Regions from separate parts of the Acidovorax sp. JHL-9 genome, predicted to be linked through region 2. Evidence: predicted binding sites of a transcription regulator. Region 2 holds the regulator's gene; each other region holds the start of a gene.

Region 1 (3,382 bases), on a different contig from region 2:
CGCTGCGTCATCCACACCCACAGCACGCACCTGGTGGCCTGCTCGCTGCATGCCGACACGGCGGCAGGAGGCCAGCTCGCGCCCGATGCGCCCTTGCTGCCCCCCATCACGCCCTACTTTGTCATGAAGGTGGGCCGGGTGCCGCATATCCCCTACCACCGCCCCGGCGATGCGGCTGCGGCGGCACTGGTGGCGCAGACCATCGCCCGCCATGCCGCGCAGGGCCACCCCGTGCGCGCCGTGATGCTGGCGCGGCTGGGGCCCAATGTGTGGCACGACACTCCCGCCGCCGCCATGGCCGTGCTCGAAGAGCTGGAAGAAACCGCCCGCCTGTGGCTGCTGTGCCAGCCCCGCCCCACGCCGCTGACCGAGCCCCAGATGGAAGAACTGCGCCAGGCCTTTGGCGCGCAGTGGTAAGGCCCAGCCCTCACCCCCCCAGACAGAAAGACACCCATGCCCCGTTTTGCCGCCAACCTGTCCATGCTCTACAACGACGTGGACTTCCTCGACCGCTTTGCCGCCGCCGCCCACGACGGCTTCCAAGCGGTGGAATACCTCTTCCCCTACGCCTACCCCGCCCAGGAACTGGCCACGCGCCTGCAGGCCAACGGCCTGCAGCAGGTGCTGTTCAACGCCCCGCCCGGCGACTGGGATGCGGGCGAGCGCGGCCTGGCCTGCCTGCCCGGGCGCGAGGCCGAGTTCCGCGAAGGCATGGCCAAGGCCATCGAGTACGCCAAGGCACTGCAATGCCCGCGCATCCACGTGATGGCCGGCCTGGTGCCACAGGGTGCCGATGCGGCCACCGTGCGTGCCACCTACATCGCCAACGTGCGCCACGCCGCCGAGCAGGCCGCGCCCCACGGCATCCAGATCCTGCTGGAACCCATCAACGGCCGCGACATGCCCGGCTTCTTCCTGAGCCGCCAGGACCAGGCCCACGCGCTGATTGCCGAGATCGGTGCGACCAACGTCAAGGTGCAGATGGACCTGTACCACGCGCAAATCGTGGAAGGCGACCTGGCCATGAAGATCCGCCAGTACCTGCCCACCGGCAATGTAGGCCACCTGCAGATCGCGGGCGTGCCCGAGCGCCACGAGCCCGATGTGGGCGAGGTGAACTACACCTACCTGTTCCAGCTGCTCGACAGCCTGGGCTACGGCGGCTGGATCGGCTGCGAGTACCGCCCGGCGCGCGGCGCAGCGCCCCATGCCACGTCGGACGGCCTGGGCTGGCTCAAGCCCTGGCTGTAAAACGCGCTCGGGGTCTTGCAGCGTGCAAATCCCGGCACGTTTACCGACGGTCAGGAGGCCAGCACTCCTGCGCGGTGTGACACATGGCGGTTGGCACGCCAAATGCATGGCCATGGCACGGGTGGCAGGCAGTGTGCGGGTCCTTGCAACACGCGCCCACCCTGCACACTGCAGGAGACAACCATGCACACCTTCATGGCGACCCACCCGCCAGCATTCGACATGCCCGTGCCGCTGGGCAAAACAGGCACCCGCCTCCTGCGCCAGGCCATCGCCTGGGCATGCACCGCTCGGGCGCGTGGCACTCACCCTTTTGGGGCGGTGATCGCCGGGGCCGAAGGTACGCTGCTGGCCGAGGCCTATTGCACGACCACCGCGTCTGGCCCCGTCGAATGCGTGGGCCCGGCGTTGCTGGAGAAATCCAGCGCGCCACACACAGGATTCTGGCGGCCTGGCACGGCACCTGATCCCTGGCCTACAGGGTGCTTTGCGCTCGTCCAACGCTCATAATCAGCTATTTATTTAGTAGCGACATTGTCCATCCGATATGCCCTGGTACGCCCGCCTGCAGCTGAACTACACCCTGGAGAACGCCCGCACCGTGGCGCGCTTCGAGCACGACGGGCCGCTGCGCATCCTGCAAAGCCTGTACCCGGAAGGTGACGGCATTTGCCACAACGTGCTGGTCCACCCGCCGGGCGGTCTGGTGGGGGGGGACACTCTGGACATCACGGCATCTGTGGGACCCGGCGCCCACGGGCTGGTCACAACGCCGGGTGCCACGCGCTTTTACCGCTCCACCGGAGAGCGCGCCCTGCAGCGCACACACCTCTCACTCGAAGAAAACTCCCGCCTGGAATGGCTGCCGCTGGAGTCGCTTTGCTACAACGCCTGCCAGGCAGAAAACCACCTCACGATCAATATCGCCCCTGGTGCCGAATGCATGGGCTGGGATGTCACCGCGCTGGGCCTGCCGCATGCCGGGCAAGCCTTTGACACCGGCCGCTTCGTGCAGCACATCGAGGTGCCCGGCCTGTGGCTGGAGCGCGGCGTGATAGATGCTGCCGACCGGCGCCTGCTGCAAAGCCCACTGGGTCTGGCAGGGCACCGCTGCGTGGCCAGCCTGTTCTTCACAACGGGCGCCCCGATGGGCAAGGCCCGGCGCGATGCCGCTCTGGACGCTGCCCGCGCCCTGATGGACACCCATGCACTCAAGGCCACCGCAGGCGCCACCAGCCCCAACGGGCAGGTGGTGGTGCTCCGCGTGCTGGCGCCGCAGGTAGAGCCGGCGATGCAACTGCTCCAGCAGGTGCGGTCCGCATGGCGTGCGGCCCTGTGGCAACTCGACGCCGCACCGCCCCGCATCTGGTCCATGTAGGCAACAGGCGCTGGTGCAGACCTGCCATGGAGCCCACGATCAAATCGCCACGAGTTTGCGAATACCCTTCGCCTCCATCTCGCTGCCGGGGCCACGCGCAATGACCTCGCCGCGCTCCATCACCAGGTAGTCATCGGCCAGCTCCTGCGCAAAGTCGTAGTACTGCTCGCAGAGCAGGATGGCCATCTCGCCGGTGTCGGCCAGCATGCGGATCACGCGGCCGATGTCCTTGATGATGCTGGGCTGGATGCCCTCGGTGGGCTCGTCCAGGATCAAGAGGCGCGGCCCGGGCGCAAGGGCCCGCGCAATGGCCAGCTGCTGCTGCTGCCCACCCGACAGGTCGCCGCCCCGGCGCCCCAGCATCTGCTGGAGCACGGGGAACAGCTCGTACAGGTGCGCAGGCACGGGCGTGGAGCCGCTTTTGTAGGCCAGGCCCATGCGCAGGTTCTCTTCCACCGTGAGGCGGCCGAAGATTTCGCGCCCCTGGGGAACGAAGCCGATGCCGGCCCGGGCCCGTTCGTACGGGGTGGCCTTGTCGATGGGCTTGCCATCGAAGCTGATGGAGCCGCTTCTGATGGGCACCAGGCCCATGAGGCTTTTGAGCAGCGTGGTCTTGCCCACGCCGTTGCGGCCCAGCAGCACGGTGACCTTGCCGGGGGTGGCGGTGAGGCTCACGTCACGCAGGATGTGAGAGCCGCCGTAGTACTGGTTGATGTTTTGGACGGTGAGCATGGTGGTCTTTTGAGTGTTTTT
Region 2 (3,382 bases):
CGCACGCCGCTCTTGTGGCGAAAGCGGTCGGCCACGGCATCCTTGACCTTGAGCCCCGCGAAATTGAGGCTTTGCAGCGGGCTGTGCTGGGCCGTCACCTCGACCTTGAAGGTCTGGCGCGTGGTGAACCAGATCTCCCAGGCCACGTCGCTGGCCATGCCATAGAGGTCGTTCTCGGAACGGTAGGGCCGGTGCGCCAGCTGCACCAGCACGCGCTGGGCCAGGCGGCTGTGCAGGTTGAGCAGCAGCGCATCGCGCCACGAAGCGCGCAGCAGCACGCCGCCCCGGCCCACCAGCAGGTCTTGCCCCGTGAGGCCGGTAATGCCATGCACCTCATCGGCCAGGTAGCCCTCGACGCCGGCGGCGCAGGGCAGGAAAAGTTGGAGTTGGTTCATGTCGATGGGGAGGATACGCGCTCGGGCAGTACGGGGGAACCGGGCTCACCCGCGCGGGCCAGCAGCAGCTGGCGGATGGATTCAGGGATAACCGCCACCTTGCGATCGGCCTTGCCGATGAAAACGATGCCGGTCTTGCCGCGCGCCACTTCGCGGCCCTGCGACTTCTCGGTCATGCGAAAGACCAGATCGAAACCATAGCGGTTGAAGTCCACGGGGGTCATCTCGACGCGCATGGTTTCGCCATGGAATCCTTCCGACCGGTACTGCGCCACGATGTCACCCACCACGATCGACAGGCCCCCCACATCGGCCTCGGGGAAACCCAGCGACTGGAAGAAGCGCACACGCGCCTCGGACACCAGGCTCAGCAGCTGCGCGTTGTCGAGGTGCCCGCCCTGGTTGACGTGGCTGATGTAGATCTGCAGCTCGGTGGCAAAGCCGAAATGCGCGGGGAGGTCGAAGACGATGCGGGCCATGGCGTGGTAAGCGGGGTGACGGGAGAAAAAACAGCAAACAGGGCACGCTGCAGCAGGCACGCGCCCCCCCAAAAGGCTACAGCGCCTTGCGCAGATTGGCCGGCGCGATCTTGAGCGCCTCGCGGTACTTGGCCACGGTGCGGCGCGCGCATTCGATGCCCTGCTCCTTGAGCATCTCGGCGATCTGGCTGTCGGACAGCGGCTTGGCCGGGTTCTCCGCCGACACGAACTGCTTGATCAGCGCGCGCACGGCGGTGCTCGATGCATTGCCGCCGGTTTCGGTGCCCAGGCCCGAGCCAAAGAAATACTTGAGCTCGTAGGTGCCGATCGGCGTGGCCATGTACTTGGCCGTGGTCACGCGGCTGATGGTGGACTCGTGCAGTCCCAGCTCGTCGGCGATGTCGCGCAGCACCAGGGGGCGCATGGCCAGCTCGCCGTGGGTGAAGAAGTTCTTCTGCCGCTCGACGATGGCGCGCGAGACGCGCAGGATGGTGTCGAAGCGCTGCTGGATGTTCTTGATGAACCAGCGCGCCTCCTGCAGGCGCTGCTGCATGCCCTGGTGGCCCTCGCCCCCCTTGTGGCCGCGCAGCGCACCGGCATAGATGTCGTGCACGCGCAGGCGCGGCATCACGTCGGGGTTGAGCTGCACGATGAAGTTGTGCTGGCCGTCACGCCCGTTGGCGCGCCCGGCTTTGCGCACGATGACGTCGGGCACGATGATGTTGCGCTCCACATCGGCAAACCGGCGGCCGGGGCGCGGCTCCAGGCGGGCGATCAGCGCCATGGCGGCGCGCGTGCGCTCTTCGCCATCGCCGCACAACTGCGTCAGGCGGCGGATGTCACGGCGGGCCAGCATCTCCAGCGGCTGCTGGCACACGCGCAACGCGGTCTGCACGGTACCAGGATCGATCTCGCTGTCTTCGTCGGCGGCCAGGGCCTTGAGCTGCAAGGTCAGGCACTCGGCCAGGCCACGCGCGCCCACGCCCACGGGATCCAGGCTTTGCAGCAGGCGCTGGGCCACGGTGAAACGGTGCACCAGTTCTTCGATCTGCTCCAGGTCGTCCGGCCCGGCCAGGCCGATGGCCAGCGCTTCGAGCGGTTCTTCGAGATAGCCGTCGTCGTTGAGCGATTCGATGAGAAAGCGCAGCGCGGCGCGGTCCACCTCGGACAGGCGCAGTGCCAGCGCCTGGCGGTGCAAGAAGGCCGTCAGTGATTCGTGCGAGCGGGCCAGCTCGGTGGCGTCGGCCTCGTCGCCTTCGGCATCGTTGCGGTTGCGGGCCGGCGCATCGCCACCCCACTCGGCGTCATTGGGCGCCATGTCCACCGTGCCGTCGCCGCTCCAGTCGGGCTCGTCCGCACCGGCGCTGGCCATTTCAACATCATTTTGGCCTTCAGCGCTTGTGCTGCCTGCGCTGGAAGCTCCTGAAAACAGCGCATCGTCCGCGCTGTAGTCATCGGCCTGCGCGGGCATGTCGGCGGTTTCCAGGCCAAACTCCTCGCGCGGCGCTTCATCGGCCGTGCGCTCCAGAAAAGGGTTCTCGTCGAGCATCTGCTCGACTTCCTGCGACAGCTCCAGCGTCGACAGCTGCAACAGCCGGATCGATTGCTGCAACTGCGGCGTGAGCGACAGGTGCTGCGAAACGCGCAGCGAAAGGCCGGGCTTCATGCAACGGCCAACACAAGGGCAGCCATCCGCCCGTCGCCCGGCCGCCCGAAGGCGGTCTGGGGCCCCCTGGGGGGCAGCGACCACACGAAGTGAGGAAGCGTGGGGGCCATGCTCACATCCGGAAGTGCTCGCCGAGATAGACGCGGCGCACCTCGGCGTTGTCCACGATTTCGGACGGCGTGCCCTGGGCCAGAACGCGGCCATCGCTGATGATGAAGGCGTGGTCGCAGATGCCCAGCGTCTCGCGCACGTTGTGGTCGGTGATCAGCACGCCAATGCCGCGCGCCTTCAGGAAACCGATGATGCGCTGGATCTCGATCACGGCAATCGGGTCGATGCCGGCGAAGGGCTCGTCGAGCAGAATGAAGCGCGGCTGGGTGGCCAGGGCGCGGGCGATCTCGACGCGGCGGCGCTCGCCACCCGACAGGGCCAGGGCCGGCGATTCACGCAGATGGTCCACGCGCAACTCCTGCAGCAAGGCAGTGAGGCGTGCTTCGATCTCCTTCCTGGCGAGCGGCTTGCCGTCGTCGCCCCGCTGCAGCTCCAGCACGGCGCGCACGTTTTCCTCGACGTTCAGCTTGCGAAAAATCGACGCCTCTTGCGGCAGATAGGACAGCCCCAGGCGCGAGCGCCGGTGGATGGGCATGTCCGCCACCGAGTGGCCATCGATGCGGATGTCACCGCCATCGCAGCGCACCAGGCCCACGATCATGTAGAACGAAGTGGTCTTGCCCGCGCCATTGGGGCCGAGCAAGCCCACCACCTCGCCCTTTTGCACGACCAGCGACACATCCTTGACGACCTTGCGGCTGCCATAGGACTTTTCGAGGTGCGCGACTTCC
Region 3 (3,382 bases), on a different contig from region 2:
GCCAGCAAGGAAGAGCGTTGGGAGATTTTGCGCAGCCACCGAGCCAGCCTGCTGGGAATCGGTGTGTTGACCGGCTATCTGGGCGCAGCGCCCAGTCTCGTATGGGCGTCCGGAGTGGTGTTTGCTGCTGCATTTTTCATACTGGTGCCGCTGGCGATCTGGATCTACACACTCGTTTTTGCCTTCTCGTCCCTGTGGTTTGCCCACTATTGCCTTGCAGCTTTGGAGCGCCTGCGATCGGAGGGCAGTGCGCCGTCGCCTCCGGCGGCGTCTGGCGGCGATCAGGCCGCCCTGGCCATTGCAGCCACGCCGGATGCGCCCCCCGACACCTTCATTTCGGAGCACAAATTGCCATGAGTTCGCATATTGGTCTGATCATCGTGGGTGACGAAATTCTTTCCGGCAAGCGTGCCGACAAGCACATGCCCAAGGTGATCGAGTTGCTGTCTGCGCGCGGGCTGGCCTTGTCCTATGCCGACTATGTGGGCGACAGCCCCGAGCGCATCACCAGCACCTTGCGGCGTGCGTTCTCCACGGCCGATATCGTTTTCTCGTGCGGCGGCATCGGTGCCACGCCCGATGACCACACGCGCCAGTGCGCGGCGCGGGCGCTGGGTGTTGGGCTGGTGCTGCACCCGCAGGCCGAGGTTCTGATCCGGGAGCGCATGCAAGACATCGCACGCGAGCAGGGCGTGCCCTACTCGGCAGACCGGCCAGACAATGTTCAGCGGCTCAACATGGGCGTGTTCCCAGAAGGCGCGCGCATCGTGCCCAACCCCTACAACAAGATCCCTGGCTTCAGCTGCCATGGGCCCGGCGGTGGGGCCGTGCATTTTGTGCCCGGCTTCCCGGTGATGGCGTGGCCCATGATCGAATGGGTGCTGGACCACGAATACCCGCATCTTTTCAATCGGTCCCCCCAGACCGAGCGGTCCGTCATTGTCTTTGGCGCCATGGAGGCGGCGTTGACGCCGCTGATGGAGCGCATCGAGCAGGAGCACCCCGGAATCCGGGTCTTCAGCCTGCCCAGCGTTGATCATCCACAATATGGGCGCCACATAGAATTGGGCGTGAAGGGGCCTGCCGCAGCGGTTCCCGCCGCCTGGGCGGACTTGCAGGCAGGGCTGCACAATGTTGGTGCAAATTGTGGCCCAGAATTGGTGCGAAATTTGCGTTGAGCATATTGCGAATGCAGATATGCACATTTTTGGTGATGTTGCGTGCCGGGGATTCTTTGGTTTTGCCCTGAATGCTCCGTCCGAGTGCAGTCATCGCACTCGCCTGGCACGTAAACTGCTTTTCGTTTGGCAGATTTTTTAACAAGCGCTTTACCCAGGAGAACCTGATGGCCAAGACCGTTGCAGACGTGATGAAGCTGGTGAAGGAAAACGAAGTCAAATTCGTGGATTTCCGCTTTACCGATACCCGTGGCAAGCAGCACCACACCACGGTGCCCGTCTCGCATTTTGACGAAGACAAGTTCGTTTCGGGCCATGCCTTTGATGGCTCTTCGATTGCCGGATGGAAGGGCATCGAAGCCTCCGACATGCAGCTGATTCCTGACCCGAATTCGGCCAACATTGATCCGTTTTTCGAAGAAACGACGCTGATCCTGACCTGCGACGTGATCGAGCCCAGCGATGGCAAGTCGTATGACCGCGATCCCCGCTCGGTTGCCAAGCGCGCCGAAGCCTATCTCAAGGCCTCTGGCCTGGGCGATACCGCATTCTTTGGTCCCGAACCCGAATTCTTCATCTTCGATGGCGTGCGCTGGAGCACCGAACCCAACCATACCTTCTACGAAATCGAAGAATACGAAGCACCCTGGAACACCGGTTCCAAGCTGGAAGGCGGCAACCGCGGCCACCGCCCCACCCTCAAGGGCGGCTACTTCCCCGTGCCTCCTGTCGACAGCACGCAGGATATGCGCGCCGAGATGTCGCTGATTCTCGAATCCCTGGGCATTCCGGTCGAAGTGTTCCACCACGAAGTGGCGGGTGCCGGCCAGAACGAAATCGGCACGCGTTTCAGCACCCTGGTCGAGCGCGCCGACTGGACCATGCTGCAAAAGTATGTGATCCACAACGTGGCCAACGCCTACGGCAAGACCGCCACCTTCATGCCCAAGCCCTACCATGGTGACAACGGCTCCGGCATGCATGTGCACCAGTCGGTCTGGAAGGATGGCAAGAACCTGTTTGCGGGCGACGGCTACGCCGGTCTGTCGGATTTTGCGCTGTACTACATCGGCGGCATCATCAAGCACGCCCGTGCGCTGAACGCCATCACCAATCCAGGCACCAACAGCTACAAGCGCCTGGTGCCGCACTTCGAAGCGCCGGTGAAGCTGGCCTACTCGGCCAAGAACCGTTCCGCCTCGATCCGCATTCCTTACGTGGCCAACCCCAAGGGCCGCCGCGTGGAAGCCCGCTTCCCCGATCCACTGATGAACCCCTACCTGGGCTTTGCTGCGCTGCTGATGGCGGGTCTGGACGGTGTGGAAAACAAGATCCATCCCGGCGAAGCTGCCACCAAGGATCTGTACCATCTGCCTCCCGAAGAGGACAAGCTGGTGCCCACCGTGTGCCACAGCCTCGACCAGGCGCTGGAAGCGCTGGACAAGGATCGCGGCTTCCTGACCAAGGGTGGCGTGTTTTCTGACAGCATGATCGACGCCTACATTGACCTGAAGATGGGCGAAGTCACGCGTTTTCGCATGGCGGTTCATCCGGTCGAGTACGACATGTACTACTCGCTGTAATCGCCTGCCCGCAGGCCATTGCATCCCAAGGCGGCGCGAGCCGCCTTTTTTCTTGGGGCGGGTGAGGCGAGAGGGCATGCGCGGGCGCTGCGCCTTCATCGGTGCCATCCTCCCACAATAGCCCGTGGGTCAGCGGGTGGTGAATTGGCGATGTATTGTGATTAGGGGATACTCAACAGCACACCCCTGCATTGCATGTGCGAGAGACCTCATGAATAAATCGCTCACTATCCTCCTGGTTTTTACCGCCATGGCGCCCGCGGCCTGGGCTCAAGACCGCATCTACCGTTGCGGCAATGAATACACCAATAACGCCACGCAGGCCAAGGAGCGCGGCTGCAAGCTGGTCGAAGGCGGCAATGTGACGGTGGTGCAGGGCAGCCGCCCCAAGACTTCGGGCGCTGTCGCGCCGACCACCACCACGGCCTCACCGGCCGGAGCACCCCGCGTGGACAACAACGATCAGCGCGCCCGCGATGCCGATGCCCGTGCCATTCTGGAGTCCGAACTGCGCAAGGCCGAGGCACGCCACGCCGAGCTGCTGAAGGAATACAACGACGGCGCACCCGTGCGCAGTGCGCTGGAGCTGCGCAATCCCCAGATTTACATGGAGCGCACGGC
Region 4 (3,382 bases), on a different contig from region 2:
TGAGCGCTTCGCGGCCGAAACCGATACGCTTGCCCACCATGTAGGCCCCCACCAGGCCGGCGATACCGGCGTTGATGTGCACCACGGTGCCACCAGCAAAGTCGAGCGCGCCGTCCTTGCCCAGCAGGCCGCCGCCCCACACCATGTGGGCCATGGGGATGTAGCTGAAGGTGAACCACAGCACGGCAAAGATCAGCACGGCAGCAAACTTGATGCGCTCGGCGAACGAGCCCACGATCAGCGCCACGGTGATGGCGGCAAAGGTGGACTGGAAGGCCACGAACACATATTCCGGAATCGTCGGCAGCAGGCCCGACAGCGTGTCTGGCGCAATGCCCTTGAGGAAGAGCTTGTCGAAGCCACCGAAGAACTGGCCCTCGCCGGCAAAGGTCAGGCTGTAGCCATAGACGGCCCACAGCACGGTGATCAGCGCAAAGATCACGAACACCTGCACCAGCACCGACAGCATGTTCTTGGAGCGGGCCAGGCCGCCGTAGAACAGGGCCAGGCCCGGGATGACCATCAGGATCACGAGCAGGGTGGAGGTGAGCATCCACGCGGTGTCGCCCGAATCGAGCTTGGGTGCGGGTGCTGCGGGGGCGGCCTCGGCAGGGGCGGCTGCGGGTGCCGCATCGGTCGGCGCAGCCACGGGGGCGGCGGGCGCTGCGGCTTGTGCCGCCGGAGCAGCAGCGGTGGTTTCGCCCGGGGCGGGCGCCTGGGCCAGGGACATCGATCCTGCGGACAGCAGGCTCAGTCCCAGGAGGAAGGAAGCAAGCAGTTTTTTCATGGCATGTTCTCTCTGTGGAATGCAGCGGGCCCTGGGGCGCGCTTAAAGGGCTTCCTTGCCGGTTTCGCCGGTGCGGATGCGCACCACCTGCTCCAGATGGCTGACGAAAATCTTGCCGTCACCAATCTTGCCGGTGCGCGCCGCACCTTCGATGGCTTCGATCACGCGGTCCACCAGTTCGTCGGCCACGGCAGCCTCGATCTTGACCTTGGGCAGGAAATCGACCACGTACTCCGCGCCGCGGTACAGCTCGGTATGGCCCTTCTGGCGCCCGAAGCCCTTGACCTCGGTCACCGTGATGCCTTGCACCCCGATGTCGGAAAGGGCTTCGCGCACTTCGTCGAGCTTGAAGGGTTTGATGATGGCTGTCACCATTTTCATTTGGGGTTCCTCCGATGGGGCGCCTGCGCGCCCACTGTGAATTACAGGGTTTTGGTGAGCGTGGCGATCACGCGGGCTTTGTTGACGGATCCGAAATAGTCTTTCTTGTTGGCGCCTACGATGGCGGCACCCAGTGTGAGGCCTGCGCCGAAGTCGTAGGCGCCACCGAATTGATAATCCATGTAGTTGGGCACGCCGCTGTCCTGGATGTCACCGGAAAAGCGGGTAAAGCCCACCGCTGCCTTCAGCGTCACCTTGGGCATCACCTCCTGTGCCACCGCGACGTTCAGGTAGCCGGTGTTGCGGCCCCTGAGGCCGGAGCCGGACTTGGCGCCCGCCCAGCCGAAATAGTCCTTGGACACGGTGTGCGAATACTTGGCCGTGAGCGGGCCATAGGTGGCGGCGCCATAAAGCTCGGTGGTGTTGCCGCTGGTGTTGCCGGGGTACAGGTAGCTCAGGGCCCCCACATCCAGGTCCACCTCGCCGGCCTTGAATTTGTAGCCACCGTACAGGTCGGACTCCAGGGAATTGCCGGACAGCCAGTTCACGCTGGAGTTCCAGTTGCCGACATACCAGCCGGTGTCACCAAAGGCATAGTCGAAACCGCCCTGCAACGCGGGCTTGAAGGCGCTGACCTTGCCGGTGTCCTGGTCCTGACCCCGGAACTTGTAGTTGCTGGTCATGCTGACATTGCCGGTGAGCTGGGCCGAAGCCAGCAACGGCAGGGCTGCAACAAAGGCGACGCTCAAGAACTTGATGGATGCGCGGTTCATGTTTCCTCCGGTGGGACAAAGAGTAGGGACAAGCGGTTTAAGCACGGTCCGTGCCATGTTGTGGGCCACCATGGCAACAAGGTCCGCACCCACGGCGTGCATTCGCCCTTACATTGGCAGTGGCGCCGCGCCGTTGCACCCCCTTGGTGCGCAACGCCGCCAGCAGACAACAACCCTCCACCCACCGCACCCATCTGGGGAGAAAACCGTTCATGAGTCTTGCATTGGTGCAAAGTCGCGCGCTCCTGGGGCTGGAAGCGCCCTCCGTCACCGTTGAGGTGCATCTGGCCAACGGGCTTCCCAGCTTCACCCTGGTCGGCCTGGCCGATCTGGAGGTGAAGGAAGCGCGCGAGCGGGTGCGCTCGGCACTGCAGAACGCAGGGCTGGAGTTCCCCCACAACAAGCGCATCACGGTCAACCTTGCGCCCGCCGATCTGCCCAAGGATTCGGGCCGGTTCGACCTGCCCATTGCCCTGGGCATCCTGGCCGCCAGCGGGCAGATCGACGCCAGCCGCCTGGCCGGCCATGAATTTGCCGGGGAGCTGTCGCTGTCCGGGCAATTGCGCCCCGTGCGCGGCGCACTGGCCACCAGCCTGGCACTGCGGGCCCACGGCGTGGCGGTGCGCCTGGTGCTGCCGACCGGCAGCGCCGAAGAGGCCGCCCTGGTGCCCGACGCACAGGTGTACCGCGCCCGGCACCTGCTGGATGTCGTGCGGCAGTTCCTGCCGGCAGGCAGCCAGGAATCCATGGACGACGCCAGCGCCCCGGACGACGGCTGGTGCCTGCTGCAACCCGCGCCGCTGGCCACGCAGGTAGCCTATGCCGATCTTTCGGATATCAAGGGCCAGGCGGCATCCAAGCGCGCACTGGAGATCGCAGCCGCCGGCGGGCACAGCCTGCTGATGATGGGGCCGCCCGGATCCGGTAAATCCATGCTGGCCCAGCGCTTTGCCGGGCTGCTGCCGGCCATGACCATGGAAGAGGCCCTGGAGAGCGCCGCCGTGGCCAGCCTGGCCGGGCGCTTCACCCCCGCGCGCTGGGCGCAGCGACCCACCTGCCAGCCGCACCACACGGCATCAGCGGTGGCACTGGTGGGCGGGGGCTCGCCGCCGCAGCCCGGAGAAATATCGCTGGCCCACCATGGTGTGCTGTTTCTCGATGAGATGCCGGAATTTCCCCGCGCCGCCCTGGAGGCCCTGCGCGAGCCGCTGGAAACCGGGCGCGTCACCATTGCACGGGCGGCACGGCGCGCAGAATTTCCGGCCAGCTTCCAATTGGTGGCGGCCATGAACCCCTGCCCCTGCGGTTTTCTGGGATCAGCGCAGCGTGCCTGCCGCTGCACGCCCGACCAGGTGGCACGCTACCAGGGCAAGCTCAGCGGCCCGCTGCTCGACCGCATCGACCTGCATGTGGAAGTGCCCGCCCTGCCCGCCAGCGATTT

The links. Region 2 encodes sigma-54, which starts transcription at its own class of promoters, with help from an activator protein. Its sites were predicted from a motif close to TGGCANGNAANCTGCTTT; they were not measured.
Region 1: the regulator sigma-54 is predicted to act here: its motif matches at 1,723-1,740, upstream of K225_RS0100910 (urease accessory protein UreD).
Region 3: the regulator sigma-54 is predicted to act here: its motif matches at 1,283-1,300, upstream of glnA (type I glutamate--ammonia ligase).
Region 4: the regulator sigma-54 is predicted to act here: its motif matches at 1,980-1,997, upstream of K225_RS0102445 (TorF family putative porin).

What each region holds. Positions count from the first base shown of each region.
Region 1 is NZ_AUEX01000001.1:204,589-207,970, forward strand. It holds gene K225_RS0100900 (aldolase) at 1-417, shown strand, start outside; gene otnI (2-oxo-tetronate isomerase) at 454-1,251, shown strand; gene K225_RS0100910 (urease accessory protein UreD) at 1,799-2,629, shown strand; gene urtE (urea ABC transporter ATP-binding subunit UrtE) at 2,669-3,361, opposite strand.
Region 2 is NZ_AUEX01000004.1:210,070-213,451, forward strand. It holds gene K225_RS0105115 (class I SAM-dependent RNA methyltransferase) at 1-395, opposite strand, end outside; gene K225_RS0105120 (thioesterase family protein) at 392-874, opposite strand; gene K225_RS0105125 (RNA polymerase factor sigma-54) at 951-2,540, opposite strand; gene lptB (LPS export ABC transporter ATP-binding protein) at 2,653-3,382, opposite strand, start outside.
Region 3 is NZ_AUEX01000019.1:4,754-8,135, forward strand. It holds gene K225_RS0112965 (EI24 domain-containing protein) at 1-357, shown strand, start outside; gene K225_RS0112970 (molybdopterin-binding protein) at 354-1,178, shown strand; gene glnA (type I glutamate--ammonia ligase) at 1,346-2,761, shown strand; gene K225_RS0112980 (hypothetical protein) at 2,973-3,382, shown strand, end outside.
Region 4 is NZ_AUEX01000002.1:181,119-184,500, reverse strand. It holds gene amt (ammonium transporter) at 1-787, opposite strand, end outside; gene glnK (P-II family nitrogen regulator) at 830-1,168, opposite strand; gene K225_RS0102445 (TorF family putative porin) at 1,210-1,941, opposite strand; gene K225_RS0102440 (YifB family Mg chelatase-like AAA ATPase) at 2,154-3,382, shown strand, end outside.